2 linked regions of the Marinomonas mediterranea MMB-1 genome follow. The protein of the gene in region 1 interacts with the protein of each later gene in a pairwise test. Links are inferred from orthologs where the notes say so. Each region holds a gene or a part of one and is shown on either strand. Other genes may lie near its edges.

Region 1 (13,138 bases):
TTTGTTCAAATGGAAGCACTTATTAATTCTATGACACCTGCTGAGCGTCGCTTCCCTGATAAAATCAATGGTTCTCGTAAAAAACGTATTTCTACGGGCGCCGGCCTTCAGATCCAAGACTTAAATCGTTTGTTAAAACAGCATAAACAAATGCAGAAAATGATGAAGAAAATGGGTTCTAAAGGCGGAATGAAGAAAATGATGCGTGGGTTAGGTGGCATGATGCCTGGTGGTTTGCCGGGCGGAGGTGGTAACTTCCCTGGTGGCGGTTTTCCCCCTAAGTTTTAATGTTAAATTAAAATTACAGCGTATTATTTGTATTGCTGGTTAAAAAACTAGCAAAATTATTCAAAAGGGCGATGATTCGCCCTTTTGTTTTTTAGTCAAATCGACTAGAATATGCCGCCTTCTTGTACTAGGTGCCCAATAACGGGTGGCAAGAAGGGTTTTGTTAAGCAATAAGGAACCAATAATATGGTAACTATTCGTCTTTCTCGTGGTGGCTCTAAAAAGCGCCCATTCTATCACTTGAACGTGGCTGACAGTCGTCGTGCTCGTGATGGTCGTTACATTGAGCGTGTAGGTTTCTTTAACCCAATCGCTCGTGGTCAAGAAGAACGTCTACGTGTTGACCTAGACCGTGTTAATCACTGGGTAGGCCAAGGCGCGCAGCTTTCTGACCGTGTTGCTCAGCTTGTTAAAGAAGCTGACAAAAACGCTTAATATTTGAGGTAGTGCTATGTCTGCATTGAAACAGGCGACCGCTCCTGAGCAAGCGCTTGTAGTAGGACGCATTACATCGGTATATGGTGTTAAAGGGTGGGTGAAGCTTTATTCACACACCGAGCCAATGACAGGAATCTTTGATTACTCGCATTGGTGGCTGAAAACCTCAACGGGTTGGAAGCGTATTGAGCTGAACCAAGGTCGTACTCAAGGTCGTGGTTTGGTTGCATCGATTAAAGGCTATGCGGATCGCGATATTGTTCGTGAAATTTGTGGTCAAGATATATATATCGATGTGAAAGATCTTCCTGAATTAGATGACGGTGATTTTTACTGGAGTCAACTCGAAGGTCTAACAGTGACAACTAAAGAGGGTGTTCTCTTAGGTAAGGTGTCACAGCTAATGGAAACGGGTGCTAACGACGTTGTCGTAGTTCGTGCTTGTGAAGGTAGCTATGATCGCGAAGAGCGCTTAATTCCCTATGTGCCAGAGACTTATATTTTAGATGTAAATCTAGAGAGTAAAGCAATGGTCGTAGATTGGGATCCTGAGTTTTAGATTTGAGTTAAAACTCGATAGTTTAAACCCTGATTGTTTAAAACTAAGGTAGAGGCGTTTTAAGTGAAGTTCGGAGTGATTTCTCTGTTTCCAGAAATGTTTCAAGCCATTACTCATTTTGGAGTAACGGGCAGAGCCATTAAATCTGGATTAATCAATGTGGATTTTTATAATCCGCGAGATTTTACTCACGATAAACACCGAACGGTAGATGATCGACCTTACGGCGGTGGTCCTGGGATGCTGATGAAAGTTCAGCCTCTCGAAGATGCAATAGCGTGTGCGAAGCAAAAGGCACCTAATGCAAAAGTAATTTTTTTGTCCCCTCAAGGGCGTACACTGACACAGGAAGGTGTGCAACAGCTTGCTAAAGAAGCAGAAATAATTCTGGTAGCAGGTCGTTATGAAGGCGTTGATGAGCGTCTGATTCAATCTCAGATTGATGAAGAATGGTCGATTGGCGACTTTGTGCTAAGTGGTGGTGAGTTACCCGCAATGGTACTGATGGACTCTGTCTTTCGAATGGTGCCTGGGGTGTTGGGTAAACAAGCGTCTGCAGATGAAGATTCATTTGCTGATGGATTGTTGGATTGCCCACATTATACTCGACCTGAAGTATTAGACGGTGAACCTGTACCGCCGGTACTACTTAGCGGAAACCATGAGGAGATAAGACGCTGGCGTTTAAAGCAAAAGCTCGCAAGAACTTGGCAACGTCGGCCAGACCTTCTGCAGAACCTCGAGTTGGACAAGGAACAGCAGAAGTTATTAGAAGAGTTTATTCGTGAAACTGAAGCTCCAACCTCGGCAGAGTAAGATTCATGAGCCTATCGGATCGTTAACCTTCGTACTGATAGGAAACCAATTTGTTAGGAGTCAAATCCATGAGCAATAAAACTAAGCTGATTCAACAGCTAGAAGCAGAACAAATGACAAAAGAGATCCCAGCGTTCGGCGCGGGTGACACTGTTATTGTTCAAGTAAAAGTTAAAGAAGGTTCTCGTGAGCGTCTACAGGCTTTTGAAGGTGTTGTAATCGCGAAACGCAACCGTGGTCTTAACTCTGCATTCACTGTTCGTAAAATTTCTAGTGGTGTAGGTGTTGAGCGTGCGTTCCAGACATTCAGCCCTCTAGTAGACAGCATCGAAGTGAAACGTCGCGGTGACGTACGTCAAGCTAAGATCTACTACCTACGTGATCGTTCAGGTAAATCTGCACGTATCAAAGAGAAGTTGGCTAAGCGCTAAGTTCTTTTCTTACACTTTTCTTTTTCGAGAAGTGCAAGGTATAAAAAAGGCGACCTCAGGTCGCCTTTTTTATTGTCTGCTTTTTATGCTCTGCTGTGATGCTTTATGGCTCTCATTTTATTGACTCGTGATGCTCTTTAAGTCCCGGTGTTCAATAAATATGTACCCAAGATAGGTTTTCTTTGGTTTATCGTGGAACTTGATTAATATATTGTGGCCTAATAGCAAAAGCTTATTCGAAACTAGGAACAAGAAATGAAGATTCGTTACATATTTGGTCTGCTGACACTCTCTCTGACATTATTAGCTCAATCTGCTTTCGCAGGTCAGGAAGAGATAGAAAAAGCACTACAAAAAGCCATTCCAGGCGCGAAAATCGGCTCAATCTCTGAGCACAGTTCAGCTGGATTATATGTCGTTTCCATAGAGAACGGCCCAACATTGCATGTGACGAAAGACGGTAAGTACTTTGTTTTAGGTGACTTATACCGAGTGGAAGATTCTGGGTTGGTAAATGAAACGGAAAACGCCAAAATGGCGAAAGTTGAAGCGATGCCAGAAGATCAAATGATCGTTTTCAAAGCGAAGGATGAAAAGGCACATATCACCGTCTTTACGGATGTTGATTGTGGCTATTGCCGTATGCTTCATAGAGAGGTCGATCAGCTGAATGACTTGGGTATTACCGTGCGTTACATGGCTTACCCTCGTGCTGGAATAGGTTCGCCAGCTTATAACACAATGGTGAGTATATGGTGTTCAGATAATCCTAAATATTGGATGACACAAGCGAAACAAGGCGAGGAAGTGCCTCAAAACAAATGTGAAAACCCTGTCGCGGATCAGTTTAATTTAGGTAATTCGGTTGGCGTTCGTGGTACACCAAGTATTGTTTTGAGTAATGGTAAATTTATGCCAGGCTACATCGAAGCCAACAGACTGGCTGCTGAACTAGGCCTCTAATCTACTTTAAGTTGTTGAGTGTCGTTTTTGATTACAGCACTCAGCAACTTCTATAATTCTCCTTCCTGAATTAGAAATATTCATATAGCTTCATTTAAGCGCTTTTCCGCATTGGGTTTAGTTAAGACAAGCGCTATAATCGTGTCTCTTAGGCCAAATAAAATACAAAATTCGGCCAGTCGACGTCAGTGCTTGGAAGTTCTATCCAATGTCGTCATTCAATCAACCGTCAGGTGTGGGGTACTGTTTTGAAACCGGTAAAAGTCGGAATATGTGGGCTTGGAACCGTAGGTTCTGGAAGTGTGAACATTCTTCTTAATAATGCAGAAGAGATTACACGACGCGTAGGGCGTAGCATTGTGGTCGAGCAAGTGGGCGCTCGTCGAGATAATCCAGAGTGCGATCTAACCGGCATTAACATTACCAGAGACATTTTTGACGTTGTTAACAACCCTGAGATCGATATTGTATTGGAATTGATCGGGGGCACAAGCATTGCAAAAGAGCTTGTATTAACCGCAATTGAAAATGGTAAGCACGTTGTTACAGCAAACAAAGCCCTTATTGCTGAGCACGGTAATGAAATTTTTGCTCGCGCCGAAGAAAAAGGCGTTATGGTTGCATTTGAAGCTGCAGTTGCAGGTGGCATTCCAATCATTAAATCGATTCGCGAAGGACTTTCAGCAAACAAAATTGAATGGTTGGCCGGTATCATAAATGGTACAGGCAACTTCATCATGACCGAAATGTCTGAAAAAGGTCGTGATTTCTCAGACGTGTTGGCTGAGGCGCAAGAACTCGGATACGCAGAAGCAGATCCAACATTTGATGTTGAAGGCATCGATGCGGCCCATAAGTTAACTATATTAGCGTCAATTGCTTTCGGTATACCGCTTCAGTTTGAGAAAACATACACTGAAGGTATTAGCCAAATTACATCGGAAGACGTTTCTTTTGCGCATGAATTGGGCTATGCAATCAAACACCTAGGGATTGCTCGACGTACTCAAAATGGGATTGAGTTGCGTGTTCATCCAACATTGATTTCATATAAGCAGCTACTTGCTAACGTAAACGGTGTGATGAATGCTGTAATGGTTAAAGGCGATGCTGTTGGTCCTACATTGACGTATGGCGCAGGAGCTGGCGCATTGCCTACGGGATCTTCTGTTATTGCCGATGTTGTTGATGTTGCACGTACGCTTACAGCAGACCCAACCAATCGCGTTCCACATTTGGCTTTTCAGGAAGGCTCGCTAGCGACGACGACTATCCTGCCAGTTGAAGAAATCGAGAGTGGTTTCTTTCTAAATATGCGAATTCAGGATCGTGCTGGTGTTCTTGCTAATATCACACAGATCTTGTCTGAAAACGGAATCAGTATCGAATCTGTTATTCAAAGAGAACGTAACGGTGGCGATTTGGTTCCACTTGTTGTGATGACTCACACAGTCAAAGAACAAAATATGAATGCGGCGATTACTGCGATTGAAGAATTACCGGATGTTGCTGGAAAAATACAACGAATTCGTGTTGAACATTTGGCCTAACGCCGATATTTGATTGAGAAGATAAAGTAATGAAATATATTTCTACTCGCGGACAAGCTCCTGCACTGAGTTTTGGAGATGTTCTCCTTGCTGGACTTGCTAATGATGGCGGTCTTTACATTCCAGAAACGCTTCCTAGCTATACAAAAGAAGAAATTGCGTCTTGGGCGTCTCTAAGTTACCAAGAATTGGCTTTTAAAATCATGTGGCCTTTTGTTGAAGGTGAAATACCAGCCGACGACTTTAAGCGTATGATTGACGAGGCTTATTCTAGCTTTAACCACACTTCCATCGCACCAATGGTGCAAACGGGTAACAACGAGTGGGTGTTAGAGTTGTTCCGTGGACCAACGCTTGCCTTTAAAGACTTTGCGCTTCAGTTACTTGGTCGATTAATGGACTTTGTTTTGGAAAAGCGTGGCGAAAAGCTGGTAATTATGGGCGCGACGTCTGGTGATACTGGGTCTGCTGCGATTGAAGGGTGCCGTCACTCCGAACATTTAGATATTTTCATATTACACCCGTATCAGCGCGTATCTGAAGTTCAGCGTCGCCAAATGACAACCATCATCGACGATAACGTTTTCAATATTGCTGTAAAAGGTAACTTTGACGATTGTCAGGGGATGGTTAAAACAAGTTTTGCAGATCAGTCGTTTCTTAAGGGCGCGAAACTTGGCGCAGTAAACTCGATCAACTGGGCGCGTATTATGGCTCAAATCGTTTACTACTTCTCTTCTGCTTTGTCGGTTGGAGCACCACATCGTAAAGTGTCGTTCTCTGTACCCACTGGTAATTTTGGCGATATCTTTGCTGGTTACTTAGCTAAGCAGATGGGTTTGCCGATTGATCAGCTGGTTGTTGCAACAAACCAGAATGATATTTTGCATCGTACGATTGCTGAAAATGATATGAGTCGTCAGTCATTAAATGTCACTTTATCGCCAAGTATGGACATCATGGTATCGAGTAACTTCGAGCGTTTGTTGTTTGATGCGCATGGTCGTGATGGCGATAAAATTAATGATTTAATGCAGCGCTTTAATCAAGGTGATGTAACGCTGGATGATTCAGCGTGGCAGTTTGTGAAAGATAACTTTGACAGCTATAAAGTCGATGATGAAGGCACTTGTGATGTTATTGCAAACGTCTTCTCAGAAACTCAGTATCTTCTAGATCCTCATACTGCGATCGGTCTTGAAGCGGCTCGTAAATGCTGGAAAGACAAATCTGTCCCTATGATTACATTGGCAACGGCGCATCCGGTTAAATTTCCAGAAGCGGTGGAAAAAGCAGGGTGTGAATCGCCAAGTTTACCTGAACATATGAAAGACTTGTTTGAGCGAGAAGAGTCTTATGATGTTTTGGATAATTCCATTGCAGATGTTCAACAGTTTGTTGCAGACCGCATTTAATTAAAAGTGATTGTGAGCGTGCTTTGTTGCACGCTTTTCTTTCATTCGTTATTAGGGAAATTGATAAAGGAGCTTTTGGCTCCTTTTTTTATATATGAACTTAATTCTATTACAACCAGAGCAACAGCAAACGTCAGATTGTTTTAAGTTGACGGACGCTCAGTTGAAACACATCTCTCAAGTTTTACAAAAAAACAGTGGGGATAGAGTTCGGGTTGGCCTTTTGAACGGGGATATTGGAGAGGCCGTATTTGATGCGTCTGGCTTCGTTAATATTGACCGCTCAGAGAGTCTTCCTCCAGCGGCTCTCCCTCTTACATTGGTTTTAGCCTTACCCAGACCTAATATGCTCAAACGTACTTTGATGAATGTAACGGCCATGGGCGTTAAGCGAATTTATCTAATTCATTCTTCAAAGGTCGAGAAAAGTTATTGGCAAAGCCCGGTTCTAAAGCGTGAGAACATTAACGCCATCCTATTAGAAGGCCTAGAGCAAGCTAGGGATACAGTGATGCCAGAACTCACCTTTTGCCCTCGCTTTAAACCTTTCGTAGAAGATGTTTTACCGAGCCTGTTGAGCAAAGATGTCTTGGGGCTGATTGCTCATCCTTATAATGCACGTGCTTGCCCAATTGATCTTGGCGATGCTTCCTCGATTCTGGCGATTGGTCCAGAAGGCGGGTGGAGCGAATATGAAGTAGGTAAGTGGCAAGAAGCGGGTATGGAAACCGTACATTTAGGGGAACGAATTTTAAGAGTTGAAACCGCTGTGCCTGTTTTACTCTCGCGTTTGTATCCAGCATAAAGAGCCTTATGGCGCCCTAATTGTTTGAAAGGCTTATATCGTTCGCTTACAGAAATGAACGAAAGGATAATATACTTCTACGGTATAAATACTATTTTTAATGAGTGTTTATCTACTAAATTTGAATGCTCTTGATTCAATTCGATAGTAAGGAAAGTATGATTTTTAGCTCGTTCCAGAAGAAGTTCCGACGGCTTATTTATGCTGGAGCTGACACGAACTTACTAAATGACAGTGCCCGTCGCATACTGGTAACAAACTTGTTTTGCCTGGTAGGGATTTTTTTTACGGGTTTGCTAGGAGTCATTGCGTTAATTAAGGGTGACTGGTTACTTTCCTTTTTTCTTCTCACAATAACGTGTCTCTATTTTGTCGCTATGTTGTTTATTCGCTGGACCTCAAACTATCGGTTTGGTGGACAACTGGTTATTTATCCTCTTTATACCTTAATGCTGTATCTCGCTTATACTGGCGGTGTTGAGGGTACTGGGCATGTTTGGGCATTTTGTGTTCCTGCTGTTGCACTTTTTCTTCAAGGCCTCAAAAGAGGGCTAAAAGAGCTTTTCATTTTTTCTATTTTATTGTGTGCGATTCTGTTTTACGCAGATGATTTGCATGGCGGTCATAACTATGACGAGATATTTGCAAGTCGCGTAATGTATTCCTTTTTAGTCGTTGTATTTTTATCGACTATTTATGAATACAGTATGTCTCACTACAACGGCATATTAAGAGAGTCGAGCAATCATTTAGAAAAGAAAGCCATCACCGACGAGCTGACTAAATTATTAAACCGATATGGCATGTATGAAAAGCTGGAAACGCCAGTAAGCAGACGACGTCATATTCTGTTGATGGACATCGATCACTTTAAACAAATTAATGATAATTATGGCCATGAGGCAGGGGATCTATATCTTGCAAAAGTGGCGCAGGTTATTACGTCAACGGTCTCTTCTGAAGGCATTGCCGCAAGGTGGGGTGGAGAAGAGTTTTTAGTCTTACTGTCCACCAGTAGTCTAGAGGAAGCGAAACATTGGGCTCGAAGAGTGTGTTCCGATGTCGCGAAGTTGTCCGTTTCCTTTAAGGGACACGAATTAAAAGCGACGATGAGTATTGGAATTAGCCAGCTTGGAGTAGAGGACAAAATCCACGACTCAATTTCACAGGCGGATGCTGCTTTGTATATGGCTAAAAAAGAAGGTCGAAACCGTTATGTTACAGCGGTTGATTTAGAGGTGGGCAATTCGATAAAAGGAAGCTCGGAATCCGAGCAATAAGTCGAACCCCGAGCTATTTTTAGCAACACCACTTTATTTAAAAAGCCGTGCTGCTCTCGTTACTTTAGTTGAGCTGCTTTCGTTCAACAATCGAAGACGTGCTAGAATGGGGTATTTACGATTCGAAATTTAGAACCCACAGATGCATATAAAACCTCGAAAGCTCCCTGATCAACAGACCGTTCAATTGTCACCGAACTTACCTTTTACTTTGCAGCGTGTTCTGTCTTGTCGGGGCGTTACCAGTGCTGAAGAGATTGATTATCGACTGCCTCACCTACTTCACCCTAAGCGTTTTTTTGATATTCAAAAAGCAGCGAAAATCTTAGCGGACGCCATTGAGCACGGAAAGAAGATTTTAATCGTTGGCGACTTTGATGCGGATGGCGCAACATCGACCACCTTGGGCATTCTTGCAATGGAGGCGATGGGGGCGATTGAGCCAGAATATCTTGTGCCGAACCGCTTCGAGTATGGGTATGGTCTAACGCCTGAAATTGTCGCGGTTGCCTGTGAGTCCAAGCCAGATGTTTTGGTTACAGTAGACAACGGTATTGCGAGCATTGATGGGGTGTTGGCGGCTAAAGCAGCAGGTATGCAAGTCATTGTAACAGACCATCACCTTCCGGGAGATGCCCTACCAGACGCTGATGCGATCGTTAATCCTAACCATCCCGAATGCGAATTTGAAAGTAAGTCGCTTGCAGGTGTTGGGGTGATTTTTTATGTGATGAGTGCGTTACGTGCTGAGCTTACTGCTAGGCGATGGTTTGAAGAGCAACATATTCGACCACCCAAAATGGCGGATTACTTAGACTTGGTCGCTCTGGGAACAGTGGCAGACGTTGTTCCATTAGATGCCAATAACCGAATTTTGGTTCAACAAGGTATTCAGCGAATTCAAAGTGGTCACGCGCGTCCAGGTATTTTGGCTTTAATTGAGTTGGGCGGGCGAGACATCGCTCGTTTAAAAGCGTCTGATTTAGGCTTTGTTGTTGGCCCACGGCTCAATGCAGCAGGTCGTCTAGACGATATGTCGATTGGTATTGAGTGTTTGCTTGCTACTCATTCACATGTTGCCAGAGAATATGCGCAGCAACTCGATCAATTAAATCGTGAGCGTAAAACGATCGAAAGTGAAATGAAGCAGCAAGCTGAACGAGAGCTGGATAAGCTCACTTTAAACGAAGATCTGCCAAATGGGCTGTGCTTCTACGAAGAGAGCTGGCATCAGGGCGTGATTGGTATTCTGGCATCGCGTATGAAAGAGAAGTGCTATCGCCCTGTGATTGCTTTTGCTCAGGCCGATGACGGCATGTTGAAAGGTTCTGCGCGTTCTATCCCCGGTGTTCATATTCGAGATGCGTTAGACTTATTAGCAAAGCGTCACCCCAACTTGTTAAGCAAATTTGGTGGGCATGCGATGGCCGCTGGCATGTCAATAAAGGAATCGGACTACGATGCCTTTACGCGTGCTTTTGACGAGATTATTACCGAATGGGTGACTCCAGAGCAGCTAGAGGCTGTCATATACACGGACGGTGAGTTAGCGAGTGAAGATTTTAGTCTAGGGTTTGCCGAGCAAGTTAGGTTGTTAGGCCCTTGGGGGCAAGCGTTTCCAGAGCCTTGTTTTGATGGTGTGTTCGAATTAATTCAGCAGAGAATTGTGGGCGAAAAGCACTTAAAACTCACTGTGAAGGAACCTCGCTCTGGGATATTACTCGATGCAATTCACTTTTTTGCGGACTTAAAAACGTGGCCAAGTGAGCATGACACAGCACGCCTTGTCTTTAAGCTGGATATAAATGAGTTTAGAGGGCAGAGGAATTTACAGCTAATGGTTGATCACATCGAGCCAAGTTGAAAACACACAGGCTAAAATGCCCAAAAGCGTCAGATATACGTTATAATGGCGCTCCCTCAAACACCACCACAAATTAGTATTCGCGGAGTAATAAATGACAGCATTGGTTCTTGATGGCAAGCAATGTGCCAAAGAAACCGAAGATCGCCTGAAAACGCAAGTTGCAGAACTAAAAGAGCGTACAGGTGGCACCCCGATTCTGGCAACCATATTGGTAGGAGCTGATCCAGCTTCTGCAACCTATGTAAAAATGAAAGGTAATGCGTGTCGTCGTGTCGGTATGGATTCTCTGGCAATTGAGTTACCGGATACCACTACAACAGACGAGTTGTTAGCAAAAATCAATGAGCTGAATGAAAACTCAGATGTACACGGTATATTGCTTCAGCACCCAGTACCAGCTCAAATCGACGAACGCGTTTGTTTTGATGCCATTGCAGCACACAAAGACGTTGATGGCGTTACTTGTCTTGGTTTCGGCCGTATGGCGATGCAAGAACCAGCATACGGTGCGGCAACACCAGCTGGCATAATGCGTCTTTTAGAAGCTTATGATATTGATTTAACGGGTAAGCATGCCGTTGTTGTGGGCCGTAGTCCTATTCTTGGCAAGCCAATGTCAATGATGATGCTGAACGGTAATGCTACCGTGACGATCTGTCATTCTCGCACGCAAAACCTTGCTGAGTTTGTTAAACAAGCGGATGTGATTGTTGGAGCGGTTGGTAAACCAGAGTTTATCAAAGCGGAATGGATTAAAGACGGTGCTGTTGTTGTAGACGCCGGCTACCATCCTGGTGGTGTTGGCGATATCGAGCTTGCGCCGTTGGTTGATCGTGTTTCTGCGTATACTCCCGTTCCAGGTGGTGTTGGTCCAATGACCATTAATACTCTGATTCTACAAACACTTGAGTCAGGTTTGAAGCAACTAGGTTAATCCTGTTTTACAGGCTTAAGCCTTAGGATTTATTTTTAGCTTCCTCATAGAAGCCGCGCAGACGCGCGGCTTCTTGCATTGTATATTAGAGACTATGTTGTAACGTATCTTAGGATTTAACATTCTTAAAAGTTAACATTCTTAAAAGTTAACAGCCTGAAACGTTACGAGTCTGGAAATTTAATAATCAGTCCTAATTATAAAACGTAGACGCATTAAAAAAGGTTTTGATAATGGCAACGCCAACAGAAGTGCTAAAAGACGCATTGGATTTTGACTCCATCGCAGACGTGTTTGTAACCGAATCTATTTCTGCTTCACCAGCAGAGCTACACGGTCAGTTATGTGGCTATCTTGCCTCAGGTGTTTCTTTGTCGTTAGAGCATTGGTTAGCAATGGTTGTAGAGTTCTGCGACATTGAATCTTGGAAGGAAGCAGACAGTCGAGCGGCGATAGTCGAACTATACAACGCAACGTTAACCTTGCTGCAAAACGGTGAATACGCGCTTGAACCAAGTATTGCGGATGATGATTCAGAGTTGAGCGTAAGAGGTATGACCTTGTCACAATGGGCTCATGGTTTTCTTGCTGGCTACGGGTTATCTGGAAAGAAAGACAACCTTTCGGATGATACCAAGCAAGTCCTTCAGGATTTTGCCAATATTTCTGCGATGCAATCTGAAATGAAAGATTTGGAAGACAACAACGACAATGAAGCGGATTTAACGGAGTTGATTGAGTACGTTAGGCTGTCCGCGATGATGTTGTACTCCGAGCATCATGAGGTGAACCCTGATGCGGATCACACAAAATCTAACCCACTGCACTAAATCCCCAGATACTACGTATAACTTACTTGGCTTAGTTGCCATTTGAATATTGAGGTCGGAATGAATATATCGAAAGGAACATACAAAGCTCGTCGACAAGCGCTCATGTCATCGTTACCCGAAGGAACAGTGCTGATTGTTCGGACTGGCAGCTTGTGCACGCGAAATAACGACTGCGATTATGAGTTTCGTCCTCACTCGAGCTTCTTCTATTTAAGCGGTTTTCCTGAGCCTGAAGCGTATCTGATTATCGACTCTGCTGGCGAGTCAACCTTGGCGACGTTGCCAAAAGACCCTGAAAAAGAGCAATGGGACGGTTTCCGATACGGTGTTCAAGGTTCGATTGATTTATTTGGTGTTGACCACGCCATCGAATTGGACGAATTGGACGATTATGTTGCGCTTAAATTAAATGGCGCAAGCAACATCGCAATTCTATTTGCCGATGAGTTCTTGCGTGATCAAGCGTATGCATGGGTGGATGACCTTCGAGGTCGAGCAAGGATGGGAGCGATTGCACCCACTAACGTGATTGATGCGTCATTATTTGTTGAAGAGCTTCGCTTGCGTAAAGACAATGAGGAAGTTGAAATTATGGAGGCCGCGGCTCAAATAAGCGTTAAAGCGCACATTCAGGCTATGAAGACGGTGACGCCAGGCATGCTTGAGGGCGAACTTGAAGCAGAACTGAATTACATCTTTATGAAGAATGGCTCACGTAATCCTGCCTACAGCAACATAGTAGCGTCAGGCGCAAATGCGTGTGTTCTTCATTACATTAAGAATGATGAGCGCATAGAGGATGGCGATTTAGTCTTAATTGACGCCGGTTGCGAACTGGGCTGTTACGCCTCAGATATTACTCGTACTTTTCCTGCAAATGGTAAGTTCTCCGAGCCACAAGCGAAATTGTATCAACTAGTGCTTGATGCCTATCATTCTGGACTAAAAGAGTTGCAGGT
Region 2 (17,422 bases), 760 kb from region 1 along the record:
TTTACGCTTGTGACCTTTTAGACAACAAAAGCAGCGAAGCGCTTGGCTACGTTATGCAGTTAGCAAAAATCAATGAAGCAAACGTTGTCTTAATGCATGCGATGGAACCATTGACGACGCATTCTTCTTATATGATTAACAATTACATTCCGGAAGAAACGCTGGAAATGGTTCGAAAAGAAACATTGCAAGCGACCACTGATAAAGCAGAAACCCAACTCGCTAACTTTTTAGAAGAGCATAAAAGTGACTTAGCGGGCATCCCAAAACCTGAAGTATTGATTACGACAGGTGCACCCGCGGATGCTATTGAGCAGACGGTAAAATCAAAAGACGTTGATCTCATTGTTATGAACAGTCGCACACACAGCACGATTGGTCAGATGATCATTGGTTCTACCGCGAATAAGGTAATTCATCATAGTAATGTACCCGTACTCGTTGTACCGATCAAATAACGATATAAACAGTACACCTTACAAATCTTCTGAAGATTCGATAAACTACTGTATATATACCCATATATGCAGTAGTTTTTATGATTCTTTATATAGCCGAAAAGCCCAGTCTAGCTCGTGCCATTGCCGCAGCCCTTCCCTCCCCTCAAAAAAAAGAAGATGGGTGTATTTGGCTCCCCAACGGTGACTGTATTTCATGGTGTATTGGCCACCTTCTAGAACAAGCCGAACCGCACATTTATAACCCTGCATACAAAAGCTGGTCTCTCGATCACCTACCCATTATTCCCGACGACTGGCAATGGCAAGAAAAAAGCCAAACAAAAAAGCAGCTTAGCAAGTTAAAAAAATTGATTAAGCAAGCCGATCAATTGGTTCATGCTGGTGACCCTGACCGCGAAGGGCAACTACTGGTAGATGAAGTATTGCACTACACGAACGTCCCAAAGAAAAAGCTTGAAACGACAAAACGCCTACTCGTAAGCGATCTAACGCCCTCTTCTATCAAAAAATCGCTGGGTAAGCTCAAGCTAAACAGTGAATATTCAGCACTGTCTCGATCAGCACTCGCAAGAGCAAGAGCCGATTGGATATATGGACTAAATCTTACCCGAGCTTATACTATCAAAGGCCGCCAAGCTGGATACCAAGGCGTACTATCAATAGGTCGGGTACAAACGCCTATTCTGGGGCTTGTGGTTAAAAGAGACTTGGAAATAGAAAACTTTGTGACAAAAGATTATTTTCAAGTACATGCCCACTTAGCCACCGAAGCGAATGAACACTTTGTTGCAAATTGGGTTCCAAGTGACGCCTGTAAACCACACATGGATGAAGATGGAAGGGTTATTAATCGAGCACTAGCAGAAAATGTAGCAAGGCGAATTACACACAAACCAGGGACGGTCGTGAAAGCGGAATACAATACCAAGCGACAGTCACCTCCTCTCCCTTACAGCCTATCTAGCTTACAAATCGATGCAGCCAAACGTTGGGGCTTGTCCGCGAAACAGGTTTTAGACACCTGTCAGGATTTATACGAAAAGCACCAAATGATCTCCTACCCACGTTCTGACTGCCGATATTTACCCGTAGAACAAATGTCAGAAATATCGTCAATTATCAAAGTACTAAAAAGCACCTCTTCAGAAATCAATAACTGGTGTGAAAACGCAAACCCACATCTAAAAAGCAGTGCTTGGAATGATAAGAAAGTCGGCGCACACCATGCCATCATCCCAACCCAAAAAAGTGGTAAATACGCCTCACTTAGTCATAGAGAAAAACAGGTATACGAACTCGTCGTCCGACAATATTTAATGCAGTTTTATCCAAATTATGAATATTTAGCCGCGAAAATCGTCGCAGAAATCGAGGGTGGTACCTTCTCGGCAACGGGGAATACACCGCTAACGCTTGGATGGAAGTCGCTTCTTGGCGCTACTTTAAACAATGACGACAAAAAAACGGAAGAGACCGAACCAAATTTACCAAAGCTAACTCAAGGAGACCCTCTTTTCTGCCGCTTAGGCGAAGTCGTTCAAAAGCAAACCAAACCTCCAGCTCACTTTACAGACGCCACCCTATTAGCGGCCATGACAGGAATCGCAAAGTACGTCGAAGACAAATCAGTCAAAGACATACTGAAAGAAACGGACGGACTTGGCACAGAAGCCACCCGAGCAAGTATTATCGAGCTTTTGTTCAAGCGTCAGTTTCTGTTTAGGGACAGCAAAAAAATCAAAGCAACAGAGGCAGGAAGGCTATTTGTCAGCTGTCTGCCACGCTCGACCATAACACCCGATATGACGGCAGTTTGGGAGTCAACGTTAAGTGCGATCAGCGTCAAGCAAGCTTCTTATGAGGCTTTTATGACATCCCTCGAAGCGACATTAACGCATTTACTTAATGAAGCGAGAAATACTCCTCTAACGTCATTAACGTCGCTCGCTAAAAGTACGCCCGCCAAAACAGCATGGAAAGCACGTCGATCAAGCTCGTCACGAAGCTCAACAAAAAAGGAGCCAACCAAAAGAGGATCAAAAGGTACGGGGCAGAAAACAACCTACAAAAAGAAAACAACGTACAAGAAAAGCAATTAAACTTTGATCGCTAAAGATACACACGCTAAAAATAACAATGCAATTAAGCGCTATCCAAAGGCAAGCCAAACACCGACCATTAGCATCAAAGTTCCTGCGATTCGATTCATCGCTTTAACATTGCCATTTTTCATCAACAGAGACTTCATACTGCGTCCACCCGCAGCGTAAATCAACAAACACATAAACTCGAGTACAAGAATGATAGACACTAAAATCGATAATTGAGAAAGCAGAGAGGAATCGGCAGATAAAAAGGGGGGAAGCAATGCAACAAAGAACGCCCAACCTTTTGGGTTCGATACTGCGGTCAAAAAGCCTTGGGTAACAAGCTCGATTTTAGAAGCGGGTTTTACCTCCTCTTCCATCTTGATCGCCATTTTCCCCTTTGAAAGCCACATCTGAACACCTAAATAAGCCAAATAGGCACCACCAGCGTATTTCAACACTAGAAAAGCACTCGGGTAACTCAACAAGATAGTTGCGACGCCAATCGCAGTAAGAACGACAACGAGACCGACTCCAGCGAGCTCCCCCACCATCATCCACAAAGCACGGCGAACACCGACCGTCATACCCAATGTCATAGCAAGTGTCATGCACATGCCAGGGGTAATGGAAACAAAGAAAAAAGTGGGAACAAAAACAGAAAGCAAGTTCAATGTCACGAGTGTGCCTACTACATGTAAGAATTAAAGTCGTATCGACTAGTATGGATTAAAACTCAACTGAGAATTCGACCGAGAGTTCAACTTATTAAAAATGTTTCTTCTTTTTGAATGTGTTTTGATCCATAAACTGACTCCATTCATCATCCAAATTTTCTTCTGCTTGCTCATCTTCTTCGGTGTTCGACGAAAGCGCCTCTTCCTGCCGCTGAAGCTCCAAATCACTTTCTATTTCATCAATGATTTGTTGATAACCCGCGATGGCAGATTTGGCTTCAGGGTTTTCACTGATAGGCTCAAGCTGTGACATTGCTTCTTTGTACAATTCAATCGCTTTGTCGAACTTTTCCGTCAGGAAGGCCTGACGAGCCATATAGACATGGTAATCGGCATTAACACGGTAACCATAAAAGCTAAACAAGTCCTTATAGCGAACATACAAGTCGGGGTTAATTTTTTTGTTTTGCTTCGCAAAATCAAGATAGGCAGAAAAAGAATCAAATAACCGTCGTAGCTCACTAATTTGCAATTCATCATTAATCGGCTTTGCTTTACGCTTCGTTTTGCTTTCCTCGAACTGTTTCAGCTCTTCAACAAAAAAACCACGGTGACGACGCAACGTATCATCGGCTTGCAGATCGATTAATTCATCATATACAGAAACCAATCTGCGCAAAATCCAAATGCGCATATCCTTAGGCTGATATTGTGGAGGAAGATCGTCAAGGTAGCGCCTTAACTGACGCGTCTGGTTCCCAAGCGCTGCGGATTTTCGTAAGCGTTCTAGACGGGCTTGTTCTTTTAATTGTAAATAGATAGCAAACGCAATAAAGCCCCCAATTGCTATCAACATCAGTGTAATAGCAATTGCAGTCATATTTCTTCTAATACAAGTAACGTCATAAAATTGCTCGAAATATCATCCAACATAGGTAGAGGGCAGATTTAAGTGTTCAGAAGCTATCCGTTGTCTTCATTTTGTTTCTTTTTAAATAATATACCTTCAATCGCTTGGATTCTATTTTTTAGTGTATTTATTACACTATTTGACTCAGGAACAAAGCTAACTGTTTCCATTTCAGCCAATGCCGTACGATATTTCTCCAACGCTCGGGCTTTTTTGTCTAAATCAAGGTCATCTCGCGCTTCTTTCATCAACATATCACAGTGAGCTAAAAGGTAACCGTACCGAATCATAGTCAGTTGTTGCTTCGCAGACGCCATGTCTATTGTTTTGTTTGATGCAAACGCTTTCACCAAGGTTATCAACGCCTTTAATGCTCCTTGAACCCTAACCAGCTCGGCCTGCGCAACGACCTTCTCTTTTTTTGTCGCTTGTTCTGCATACATTAACTCTTTACGAAGGCCAATATACTCTTCCTGCTTCTCAATTAAGGCAATCGAATTAGGCAGCGATTTTACTGTTACCATCGATTCAAGAACATAATTAACAAGCACTAGCTTTGTCGTAATGGGAATATAGCGGTCTGAAAGAACGCTTAGCAACTCATCAATTCTATAGCAGCGTTTAAGCAACAAATTATTCGCTTCCAACTGCAAAGTGCGTTGTTTTTTACGCCACCGCATTATTGATATAGCGAGCGCAACAGAAAACAGAAAAGCTAAGCCTGCAGCAATTAGAATAATTTCTAAACGTAACATAAAATGTTTAGCATCCTTGGAAAAGGGTCGCATCGGAAAGTTGCACTTTAAGAAGCTTCAAGTCCCTTTTCTAAAGCATAGTTTAAAGAAGTGACTACGAATCTAAACCTCACCTTTTCTATTCTAGTACCTCAGAATCAATCCTAAATAAAAGAGTTCATCAATTCTGCGGCTCTAAAACGCCAAAAAGAGAGATCTATAAAATTAGTTCCCGTTATTTATATCACAAAAGATTACAATTCAAGAAACAAAAAAGGCTGGTTAATCCAGCCTTTTTTGTCATTGACTTACGTTCACCTGCAAGATGAGCGTAATAAGATCAACTATTTACAAGATCGAATCCCACTAACGTGTAGAAAATTAGGGCCGACAGTAGTGCAGAAGCAGGCACAGTGATAACCCAAGCAGCAGCAATTCGAAGTAACGCAGAGCGCTTAACCAACTCTTTCTTGGTCGCTCGTTTTAGCTTTTTACGATCCTGCTTCGAGATAGGCGCCATGTTCTTTTCTGACTTAAGCTCACTCAGAATCGCTCGCTTCTCATCGACATCCGCATTTTTGAAGCGCTCTACAAATAATGATGTTTGCTCCAGATCGTGACCTGCTCGCTTAGAATGCTCCATCACTTCATTAAGCTTTCGTTCGTACGCCGCTTTTAGATACTCGCGCAGGAAACCAACACCAAATATTCCACCTACCGCAATGTGTGTTGAACTAACAGGAAGACCCAATTGAGAGGCGATAATCACCGTAATCGCAGCGGCCATTGCGACACAGAACGCACGCGTTTTGTCCAGATGTGTAATTTCTGAACCCACTGTTTTAATCAACTTAGGACCAAATAATGCAAGACCTACAGCAATACCAATACCACCCACTAGCATAATCCATAATGGTATCGATGCTTTGCTGGATATCCCTCCGCTAATTAACGCATCATTGATCGCTGCCAACGGTCCAATCGCATTTGCGACATCGTTTGCACCATGAGCAAAGCTCAATAACGCGGCAGAAGCAATAAGTGGTAACGTGAATAAACTATTCACAGAATCTTTTTCATTTTTCAGCGTAGAAGCTACTTTTGCAATCATAGGTCGAACGATAAGATAGACTGCAATGGCGATCAAAAGACCTATACTCAGCGCACTAACGAAGTCAACTTTGAACAGTTTCTTCAAACCTTTAACAATCAGATAGGTCGAGAACGCCCACACCATAATCGCAATGAGAAGAGGCACGACTTTCTTAGCTGCGCCGATCATGTCATTTTTATAGGTGACTGCACGCTTCACATAAAAAAGAAATACCGCTGCAATGAGCCCCCCTAACACAGGAGAAATCACCCAACTAGCAACGATCGCACTCACTTTACTCCAGTTAGCAATATCCCAGCCACCCGCTGCGATACCGGCTCCCATAACACCACCAACAATAGAGTGTGTCGTCGAGACTGGTGCGCCAAGATACGTAGCAAGGTTTAGCCAGATCGCACCTGCTAATAGAGCGGCCATCATGACCCATATAAAAGTCGTCGCATCAGCAATAGCTGCAGGGTTAATAATACCTTTCTTTATTGTACCGACAACGGAACCGCCTGCAATAAGAGCGCCACTTGCCTCAAAAATAGCGGCAATCAGAATGGCACCTGTCATCGATAATGCTTTTGCGCCCACCGCAGGGCCTACATTATTGGCGACATCATTCGCGCCAATATTGATCGCCATATAAGCACCTATCGCGGCGGCGATAGCTAAGATAGACAAATTGGAAACTTCAACGCCATTTGAAGATGCGTAATAGCCTGCGCAACAAATAAACGCTAAAGCAATAAGAACTTTAACAAAGTCAGAGCTGCGAGAAGTTGTGGTCGATTCGGTGGTGTTGTTTGATAAATCCATAAATAGTTCTTTATGTAGAGTTAAACAATGCTAAGTATCACGGAGTAGCAACCTTTTCCCATCCCTATATAAACAGGCTAGTATCATGCACTTAATCCAGTTCTCGCCCAACCCGCAACATTATGGAAATATTTCTGAAACCATACTGTCACATTTTGAGGCACGGCAATTTTACACATCCAAGTTTCAGATAAAACCCCTAGCGGGTAATTTCTCATAAAACAGCAAGAATATCTGCTTATTTAGACGAATAGACGGAGGAAAACCTTCTTATGAAGCAAAAATAGCATTAAATATGGCTAAAAAGTGCAAATTTAGTTTGAGTTCTCAATCAACTTTCAGTTTAATAATAGTGAAACAACGTATGTAGCCCCAAAATGGTGCGCATAATAATAAACGAAAGGATGGGGAATTATGTCCGTTACATTTATAGTCGGAGTTGACGGTAGTGACGCTAGTAACCGCGCTTTGGCCTTTGCAAAAAGACAAGCTACTTTAGTTGGCGACGAGTGTAAGCTTTTGCTTGTGTGTGTTGTCGAGTGGTCTCCTTACAAGTTCCAAACGACAGAGGAAAATGCCATTCGCCATAAGCAGAAATTAGATGAGATTAAGAGTGCCCAGCAGCGCGTCATTGATCCTCTTTTGGAAGAACTAAAGAATGATGGCGTTCAAGCTGAAGGCCGTGTTATTCATGGTAAAGCATCGACCATTCTCAACAACATGGCAGTTGAAAACAACGCCGAACAAATCTTCGTTGCTCGCTCGACAGAACAAGGTTTAAGTGCACGTGTTTTCGGTAGTGTTACCGCTAACCTTGTCATGAGCTCTAATGTTCCAGTCACTGTCGTAAGCTAATCTCAGGTATTTTCTATGATTTCAAAACTGTTTGCGGCTTTGACCGTTTCGTTTTTTTCACTTTTCAGCTCTCTAGCATCCGCTAGTTCTATTGATGAAACTATTAATAGTGTTTTCTCTTCTGCCACTGGCTGGTTTGTCAGCCTTATTTTCTCTCCACTTCCTGGTACAAGCTTTCCTTGGATCGTCCTTTGGTTGGTAGTAGGTGCAAGTGTCTTCACATTGTATTTTGGTTTCATCCAATTCCGAGCAATTGGTCACTCGATTTCCCTAGTAAAAGGCGACTACTCAAACCCAAACGACGCGGGTGAAGTGAGCCATTTTCAAGCTTTGACAACAGCACTTTCAGGAACGGTTGGTCTAGGTAACATTGCAGGGGTTGCAGTAGCCGTTAGCATCGGTGGTCCTGGCGCGACATTCTGGATGATCTTAGCAGGTCTTTTAGGTATGGCTTCGAAATTCGCAGAGTGTACTCTGGGTGTTAAATACCGTAATGAATACGAAGACGGGCGTGTATCAGGTGGTCCAATGTACTATATCTCCAAAGGATTTATAGAACGTGGTCTACCAGCAGGTTTCGGTAAGTTTCTAGCAGTCATGTTTGCTATCTTCTGTATCTTCGGTGCACTTGGTGGCGGCAACATGTTCCAAGCAAACCAAGCACACGCTCAATTGAGTGGTGTAATCGGTGACTACCCAGGCTGGATCACGGGTATTATATTCGCTGTAGTGGTCTTCCTTGTTATCGTTGGTGGTATCAAATCGATTGCGAACGTGACCGAAAAAGTAGTGCCTTTCATGGGTGTTATTTACGTCGGTGCTGCGCTTGTTATCATCCTGATGAACGTTGATAAAATCGGTTGGGCATTTGGTCAGATTTTCGAAGGCGCCTTCACAGGTTTGGGCGTAGCAGGCGGTATGGTTGGTGCCTTGATTCAAGGCTTTAAACGAGCTGCGTTCTCTAACGAAGCTGGTGTCGGTTCTGCTGCAATTGCTCACTCTGCGGTAAAAACCAACGAGCCAATTACCGAAGGTCTTGTTTCCCTACTAGAACCTTTCATCGATACCGTTGTTATCTGTACGATGACGGCTTTGGTTATCATCATCACTCAACAGTTAGTCACTGATCCAGAAACAGGCCTATATGTATTAAATGCATCTGGCACGATTCAGACAGCTGACGGTTCGTCAGGTGTTGCCTTAACCTCTGCTGCATTTGCTTCTGCGTTTAGCTGGTTCCCATACATCCTTGTAGTGGCCGTTGTATTGTTTGCATTCTCTACCATGCTAAGCTGGTCTTACTACGGTCTAAAAGCTTGGACTTACCTATTTGGTGAGAGCAAAGGCGCAGAACTAACGTTCAAAGTGATTTTCTGTATCTTCGTATTCATTGGTGCATCAATTAGTCTTGGTCCTGTTATTGATTTCTCTGACGCTGCTATCTTTGCAATGGCGGTCGTGAACATCATTGGTTTGTACTTCTTAATGCCTATCGTTAAGAAAGAACTAAACTCTTACATGACCCGCCTTCGTGCTGGTGAGTTCAAGAAATACAAATAAGTATTAGATCGCTCATAGACGATGAGCCTGTTATCTAATCTAAAAAGCCGATGCTAAATAAGCATCGGCTTTTTTTGTGGAACTGTTCCGTCCTGAAATAGGTTTACACCTAGGAGACCTATTATGGGGACATCAAGTAATACCAAGCGCAAGCGTACTCAACGTGACTATACAATGGGCTTTAAACTACAGATAGTGATGGCCGTCGAAAAAGGCGACATGACTTACAAGCAAGCTCAAAAGATCTATGGAATCCAAGGCCGATCAACAGTGCTGACTTGGCTTCGAAAACACGGCAAAATGGATTGGTCTACCAAAGTGAGGCGACCCATGTCTAAATCCCCGAAAGCAAAAGAAACACCCGCTCAAACAATCAAAAGACTAGAGCGAGAGTTGGAAGATGAGCAACTGAAAAATCGTTTACTCAATACGGTGGTTGATATTCTGGACGCTGAGCACGGGATGAGCCTTAGAAAAAAGTATATAGCCAAGGAGCGAGATGCCTTCAAGCTGAAGAAAAAATCAGTTTAAGTCGTTCTTGCCATTAGTAGGCAGGCCGTCTACCAACAAGAGCAGAGACAGTTAATACGACAGGATAGTCTATCAATCATTAAAGACTTGGTCATGGATATCCGTCGTTTCATGCCTAGACTTGGAACAAGAAAGTTATATTTTTTGCTGAAAGACAAGCTTAAAGAACGGGATATAAAACTCGGTCGAGATGGCTTGTTTCGTTATTTAAGAGAAGAAGGTCTCTTGGTTAAGCCAAAACGCAGCTATACCAAAACAACGGACAGTAAGCATTGGATGAAGAAGTACCCGAATCTCTTAATAGGTCATCAACCGACAAGGTCAGAAGAGGTGTTTGTAAGCGATATTACCTATGTTGAAAGTGATGAAGGTGTGCATTATCTCTCGCTTGTGACAGATGCTTTTAATCGAAAAATCATGGGATATAAGCTCAGTCATGATATGAAAGCAGACAATGTCGTTAAAGCCTTAAAGAAAGCGGTTCAGTCTCGTAAAACGACAAAGCCATTAACGCATCATTCAGACAGAGGGTCGCAGTATTGCTCGGCTCTTTATCAAAAAGAATTACAGCGTAATAAAATACGACCGTCGATGACAGATGGCTATGACTGCTACCAAAATGCGTTAGCAGAAAGGGTGAATGGCATATTGAAGCAAGAATTTTTGGTTGAACGGTGTAGGACCTTTAAAGACTTAGAAAGGCATGTAAGTGAGTCTATTGATATTTATAATAGATATCGACCACACTTAAGCCTTAATATGAAAACACCTGAAGAAGTACATGAAAAAGCCAGCATGGAATCCATACTGGCTTAACAAAAATCGTCAACGTATTTTAGGACGAGACAAACAACTTTGTATTGTTATGTCGATATTAGTTATTCATCTCAATCCTATCCATCTCGACCTTATCCACTTAGACCCAAAGCTTTAGAAGCCGCTATCTACAAGTCGCTAAAAGAAGCCCAATGGGTTGATATCATAGCTAACTAGCATATTCTTAGTTTGCTGATAGTGTTCCAGAGCCACTTTATGAGTTTCACGGCCAACACCAGATTTTTTGTAGCCACCAAACGCCGCATGAGCAGGGTATTGATGATAACAATTCATCCAAATACGGCCAGCTTCAATGTTTCTCCCCATGCGATACGCTAAATTGGTATCTCGAGTCCATACCCCTGCACCAAGACCAAATTCAGTGTCGTTCGCAATAGCAAGCGCTTCAGCTTCGTCTTTAAAAGTAGTAACACTCACGACTGGACCAAAAATTTCCTCTTGGAAGATCCTCATATCGTTATTGCCTTTCATTAACGTAGGCTGAATGTAAAAACCGTTGTTAAAGCCATCTAAACTCTCCGCCGCACCACCGCATAGCACCTGTGCGCCCTCTTTACGACCAATATCAATATAACTAAGTATCTTATCAAATTGCTCTTGTGAGGCTTGAGCGCCGACTTGCGTTTCCGTATCTAAAGGGTTGCCACGTTTAATTTTTGCTGCACGCTCTAAAACATGACCAATGAAATCATCGTAAATCGATTCTTGAATAATCGCACGAGAAGGACACGTACAAACTTCACCTTGGTTAAAGAAAGCCAAGACTAAACCTTCAGCTGCTTTTTCAACAAATGCGTCTTCCTGCTGCATGACATCTGCGAAGTAAATGTTAGGAGACTTACCGCCTAACTCGACGGTCGATGGAATGATGTTTTCTGCTGCACATTTTAAAATGTGAGAACCGACGGGCGTTGAGCCTGTAAAAGCGATTTTGGCAATGCGCTTGCTGGTTGCTAGCGCCTGCCCTGCTTCTGCGCCAAAACCATTTACGATATTGAGAATGCCTGCGGGCAACAGATCTTCTATCACCTTGATCAATTCTAAAATGGAAACTGGTGTTTGTTCTGCAGGTTTCAAGACAATACAGTTACCCGCAGCCAGAGCAGGCGCGATTTTCCAAGCGGCCATCAGAATCGGGAAGTTCCACGGAATAATTTGACCAACAACACCTAAAGGCTCATGAAAATGATAGGAAACGGTATGTTCATCCAACTCTGCCGTACTGCCCTCTTGTGCACGTAGGCACCCAGCAAAGTAGCGGAAATGATCCGCCGCCAGTGGAATATCGGCGGCCAATGTTTCACGCACCGCTTTACCATTATCCCAGGTTTCTGCAACGGCGATTTTTTCTAAGTTTTGCTCGATTCGATCCGCTATTTTTAGAAGGATATTTGAACGGGCAGTAACGGATGTTTTTCCCCACGCAGATTTCGCGGCATGGGCGGCATCTAACGCCAAATTAATATCGTCTTCACCAGATCGAGGAATACGGCAAAACACATCACCATCAACAGGACTGACATTATCGAAATACTGACCCTTTACAGGTGCAACCCACTCTCCGCCAATGAAGTTTTCATATTGGCTCTGAAAATTAACAACGCTACCTTCGGTTCCGGGTTTTGCGTAAATCATATGAGCTCTCCGTTTTATTTATTTTATTTGAACCCTGAATTTAGTCAGCACGACAAAGAAACGCTTGCCTGAGAGTCTAAAAAGCTTGCCCGCTAGTCTCGAACTCAATTTTTTAACCCATCTTGGTACATTTAGGTATAGACTTAGGGCACGCTCTCATCATAAGTAACAATAAAAAATAGGTAGGGTAGGCTTCATGGAGCAGACTTTGAAACAGGTTATTGCCAGAACAAATAAATCCGTAAAACCATCAAAGCTAATAGAAAATCGTATTTGTTATGCGGGGCCAGAATCGGAGCTCAGTGTCTATGACACCTATGAGCAAGCCAATCGGGTAAGCCTAAAAGCAGACTCTTTACTGTATTGCGGTATGGTGACAGGTTCAAAGGTAATGCATACTAAACGCGAGGAAAACATTCCTTTTCTTCCTCATGAATCTTTTATTTTGGCCCCGAAAGAAGAAGTGTTTATCGACTTCCCTGATGCCAATATGGACGCCCCCACGACCTGTTTAACCATTGAAATATCTTCTGAACGCATTGCTCAACTGTGCGATAGAATGCATGATGTGACACAATCTTCGTCCATTTATGTGCCCTATACTTTCAGCGCAGATCAACCTCTCCATACTCTTCATAATCAGGCAACCGAGCACCTACTTAAACGACTCGTCAGCGACTTTGTCCAAAATGACCCAGATCGAGACTTATTAGTTGATTTTGGCGTCAGTGAATTGGTGACACGAATTCTGCGCCATCACGGCCGCGAGACGCTTCTTAAATACTGTCAGCAAGACCCTGAAGCAAATGGATTGAATCTAGCCGTTACTTGGATAGAGACCAACTTGGCTGAGCATTTGGATATCTACGAATTAAGTAAAATGGCGTGCATGAGCCGTAGTCGCTTTTACCGAGAATTTAAACGCCACTTAGGTTGCACGCCAGCGGAATATCAACATCAGCGACGCATGAGCACTGCCTACCAAAAATTAAAACAAAACGGCTCTGTTACACAAGTCAGCTATGATTTAGGCTACCAAAGCCTCAGCCATTTTAGTCGACGCTTTCATCAGCACTTTGGTATTCCACCAAGCCAAGTATTCAGCAAGAGTTTAAACTAAATTATCTAAAAAATTGCTATCGATTTTTAGCAATATAGATACAATACCCCTTTTAAAAAAAAGGCATTTTTAGCCGTTAGGGGGAAACAATAATTGATGTTCTTTGAAGGTTCCGAAAAAAAGGTTGAAGTGGTCGTCAGTGAGCTTGCTCCATCACTTCGATCACTAGGAAAAAATTACTGGAGCAACATTGTCTCTCAAGCAAACGCGGAGATACTCTCTACCGTATCCAACGAGCAATGTGACGCCTATCTCTTGTCCGAATCAAGTTTATTCGTATGGGATCATCATTTTGTGATGTTAACGTGCGGAACAACAACGCTTGTAAGTGCAGTCCTTAGTTTCCTTGAAAGCTATGAAAGCGACCAGCTTCTATCACTCATCTTTCAGCGTAAGAATGAGTACCTTTCGCACTTACAAAAATCATCCTTTAGTGAAGACATCGATAAACTTCAACAAAATTTATCGGGTAAAGCTTATCAGTTAGGTAACTTAGACACACACCACAACTACGTTTATCATCTAGATAAACCTTATGTGGCAACACCGGACGACTACACCTACGAACTTTTGATGTACCATATCCACGGCGACGCCGCTCAATATTTGAGGAGCGAACATCAATCCGCCGCGACAATTCGAGAGTTGCTCGAGCTGGATAAGCTGCTACCAGGGTTTGAAATAAATGACTTTGTTTTCGCGCCGTTTGGCTATTCTATGAATGCGATAAAAGGCCATCAATATGCAACAATCCACATTACCCCACAAGAAGAAAGCTCTTACGTTAGCTTTGAAACCAACTTGGATTTGAGCACGCCCAACTCCAATGTAATTGAAAGGCTGACATCTATTTTACAACCAAATAGCTTTGATATTATTAGCTTTAACGGCATCCCTAATATTCAATCTTCGTCACATACCCTAATGAATCACGTGTCAGAACCATTAACTTGTGGGTACACGATGCGCTTCTATGAGTTTATGCGCAGTGAACCAAAAATAGGAAGGGCCGTTTCTATTTTATAGGACATATCACACCGTTTTATTTTATAGTACGCACCGTACTATAAGGACACCGACTATCAATAAAGCGCCTTTTGGCGCTTTATGTTTTTTTGGAAAGAATATGCAATCCGAATCTATTTTTAAGCAATCAAATTTTGTTCAGTTCTGGTTTGCCCAGATCGCCTCGTCATTTGCATTTCAAATGCTGGCGGTCGGTATGTCTTGGCAAATATATGATCTCACTGGCAGCCCTCTCGCATTGGGGTTAGTTGGCTTATATCAGTTTCTTCCACAACTAATACTGACGCTCATTACAGGCCATATTGTAGACCGTTATAACCGTCGGCTGATTTGCTTTATTACGCGTCTAATTATGGGGATAACAGCCTTACTGCTGGCGTATACCAATTTAGTCAATAGCCTAACGCCAAACGTGATCTACCTTTGTGCGGTGTTATTGGGCATGGCAAGATCTTTTGAATTGCCAGCAAACCAATCCATTGTTCCAAATCTCGTTCCTAATAACATGTTATCTCGAGCCGTCAGCGCCATTGCATCAGCTCGCGAGATATCCGTTATTGCTGGCCCTGCTTTAGGTGGACTGGTGTTTCTTCTAGGCGCACCCACGCTATATTTTTCAAGCATGAGCTGCTTCTTGCTCTCTTGTATTCTGATATTTCTCCTTAAATATAATTATACGTCTTCCTCAAAAGCGCCTGTGGACCTATCCCATTTATTGGGCGGGTTTCGCTTTATTAAAAACAATAAAACCATTCTCGGGTGCATTTCCTTAGATATGTTTGCTGTGCTTCTTGGCGGCGCGACTGCTTTACTTCCTATTGTTGCAAAGGATATTCTCCAAACAGATTCTTGGGGGTTGGGACTATTGCGAAGTGCGCCTGCAGTGGGCGCGTTGCTCATGTCTATATACCTTGTTAGATTCCCTCTTAAGCATAACGTCGGCAAAATCATGTTTGGCTCCGTTGCCATATTTGGTATCGCGACCATTTTGTTCGGTTTTTCTCAGAACTTGATTCTTTCCATGGTGGTTTTAGCAACATTAGGTGCGGCGGATATGGTCAGCGTCGTGATTCGCTCAACATTGGTCCAATTGGAAACTCCCGACGACATGCGTGGACGTGTCGCAGCCGCAAATTCCATATTTATTGGTAGTTCAAATCAATTAGGGGAATTTGAGTCAGGCGTTACGGCAGCATGGTTCGGAGTTGTGCCCGCCATTATACTTGGAGGGGTAGGAACGCTTGCGGTGGTTGGTATTTGGATGTATTTATTCCCTCAAATAGTCGCGAGAAAAACCTTAGAAACAAAAGAAGAATAAACACCAAAACAGATGGGCGGCGTATATGGAAATATGCCGCCACAAATAAAGTACCCAGAAACGAAAAAAGCCAGTAATTACATAGTAACTACTGGCTTTTCGAATATGGTGCGGAAGGAGAGACTCGAACTCTCACGCCGTGAAGCACTGGAACCTAAATCCAGCGTGTCTACCAATTCCACCACTCCCGCATAGGAATGGCGAGCATTATAGGGAATTGAAAAACTGAGTCAACCTATTTTTATACATTAATCGTTTTTCTTTTTATTAGAGCCGTTTTGACTATCAGCTTCTTGGTCTAACGTCTTTTCAAGCCGAAATAAAGATCGCTTTTCCTTTTCTATTTTTTTCCATTTCCAATTAGGAGCCTCTCCCTTGACCCGAATAACAAACAACAAGCCAGTGGTCAAAGCCACAGACGATATAGCCCAATTAACCAACGCTTCTTTAGGATGAATAAGGCTGGTTAATAAAATAAAAAGAGCAAGATACACCGCCAGCACAGCCCAACCCTGCCAACAAGTTGGCGCTTGCCAACCCCATCCATTCTTTTTTGCGGGAAACCATACGTTTTTCATATTTTTCTCATTAAAAAAAGGGCAAAAAGCCCTTCTTTACATTATAAGTAAATCATTCAGCTAACTAGTTAGATAAAAACTCACCTCGAGTTTTATCGCTGCGCTTAAATAACCCACCTAGTGCCGTCGTCTGCGTCGATGAACTAGCGTCCATAACACCTCGAGCTTTAACACAGTAATGCGTGGCTTCTATACTTACCGCGACGTTATCGGTTTCAAGAAGTGTCTGCAGTGTCACTAAGATTTGCTGCGTTAAACGTTCTTGCACCTGAGGCCGTTGGCCAAAGAATCTAACAATACGGTTGATCTTTGATAACCCTATAATTTTTTTCTTAGGTAGATACGCCACCTTCGCAAACCCGTCAATAGTGACAAAGTGATGCTCGCAGGTACTTGTAAAACTAATATTGTTCACCTTCACCATTTCATCAACATTCATTTTGTTGTCAATGACCGTGATTTTCGGGAATTTAGCGTAATCTAGCCCCGAGAATATTTCTCGGACATACATTTTTGCGATTCGGTGAGGCGTTTCTGCCAAACTATCGTCGTTCATATCAAGACCGAGTGTGTACACAACGTCTTCAAAGGCGGATTTGATTCGCTGATACTTCTCCTCAGTCGACAATCCGTTTTCAATCATCGGTGTCTCTAAACCGTGCTTAACGAGCGCATCTCGCACTTTTACTGCTTCTTCGGACAATCCGATCAACTCTAAAGAAGACTTCTCTTCTGCAATTGCAGTGCTCATAATAAATTCCTAAAATCCTAAATTAACTGGGCATAAACTCATAACAATGGACCTCAAGCTAAATGCCGTCCTCCATCAAGAGCAATTGTTCTTCCAGTCATATATCGGCTACTTAAAATGTATTCTACTGCCGCTACCGCTTCTTGTTCACCCGGTTCAATCTGCATAAGTGATTTCGCCAGCGCCTTCGCACGATACTCTTCATCGTCTTTATCATTAAACTTTAGAAGAGATGGAGCAATGCTATTCACTTTTACGTGAGGTGACAACTTTTTTGCAAATGATAATGTTAAATTTGCAAGAGCCGCCTTACTTGATGAATACGCAATATGCTTGTCACTCCCCTTTTCCGCAACATAATCCGTAAAATGGATAATATCCGCTGATTGATCTTCACCACTACACGCCGCATGCTTCAAAAGCT

What was found.
Region 2: the proteins of recJ (region 1) and MARME_RS06710 interact in binary tests that used the Escherichia coli proteins (3 or more experiments, as listed by UniProt). The link is inferred for Marinomonas mediterranea MMB-1 from one-to-one orthologs.

The regions. Positions count from the first base shown.
Region 1 is NC_015276.1:718,080-731,217, forward strand. What follows is about bases 8,167-11,048. They hold recJ (single-stranded-DNA-specific exonuclease RecJ), read left to right. Parts: upstream 8,167-8,687; coding sequence 8,688-10,409; downstream 10,410-11,048. Other genes in these bases: MARME_RS03490 (GGDEF domain-containing protein), read left to right, coding at 8,167-8,545; folD (bifunctional methylenetetrahydrofolate dehydrogenase/methenyltetrahydrofolate cyclohydrolase FolD), read left to right, coding at 10,504-11,048. In the rest of the region: ffh (signal recognition particle protein), read left to right, coding at 1-288; rpsP (30S ribosomal protein S16), read left to right, coding at 475-723; ribosome maturation factor RimM, read left to right, coding at 740-1,285; tRNA (guanosine(37)-N1)-methyltransferase TrmD, read left to right, coding at 1,349-2,101; rplS (50S ribosomal protein L19), read left to right, coding at 2,170-2,532; MARME_RS03470 (thioredoxin fold domain-containing protein), read left to right, coding at 2,788-3,495; MARME_RS03475 (homoserine dehydrogenase), read left to right, coding at 3,744-5,045; thrC (threonine synthase), read left to right, coding at 5,075-6,460; MARME_RS03485 (16S rRNA (uracil(1498)-N(3))-methyltransferase), read left to right, coding at 6,555-7,265; more of MARME_RS03490, read left to right, coding at 7,424-8,166; more of folD, read left to right, coding at 11,049-11,346; MARME_RS03505 (UPF0149 family protein), read left to right, coding at 11,580-12,176; MARME_RS03510 (aminopeptidase P N-terminal domain-containing protein), read left to right, coding at 12,237-13,138. UniProt on the Escherichia coli protein: Single-stranded-DNA-specific exonuclease.
Region 2 is NC_015276.1:1,470,896-1,488,317, reverse strand. The notes cover bases 100-3,049. They hold MARME_RS06710 (DNA topoisomerase III), read left to right. Parts: upstream 100-538; coding sequence 539-2,560; downstream 2,561-3,049. Other genes in these bases: MARME_RS06705 (LysE family translocator), read right to left, coding at 2,611-3,049; MARME_RS06715 (universal stress protein), read left to right, coding at 100-458. In the rest of the region: more of MARME_RS06715, read left to right, coding at 1-99; more of MARME_RS06705, read right to left, coding at 3,050-3,228; MARME_RS06700 (hypothetical protein), read right to left, coding at 3,317-4,105; MARME_RS06695 (hypothetical protein), read right to left, coding at 4,189-4,890; MARME_RS06690 (inorganic phosphate transporter), read right to left, coding at 5,210-6,787; MARME_RS06685 (universal stress protein), read left to right, coding at 7,202-7,642; MARME_RS06680 (alanine/glycine:cation symporter family protein), read left to right, coding at 7,658-9,202; acetaldehyde dehydrogenase ExaC, read right to left, coding at 10,688-12,205; MARME_RS06660 (AraC family transcriptional regulator), read left to right, coding at 12,402-13,325; MARME_RS06655 (adenosylmethionine decarboxylase), read left to right, coding at 13,422-14,351; MARME_RS06650 (MFS transporter), read left to right, coding at 14,452-15,669; MARME_RS06640 (hypothetical protein), read right to left, coding at 15,918-16,247; GTP cyclohydrolase I FolE, read right to left, coding at 16,312-16,998; folM (dihydromonapterin reductase), read right to left, coding at 17,052-17,422.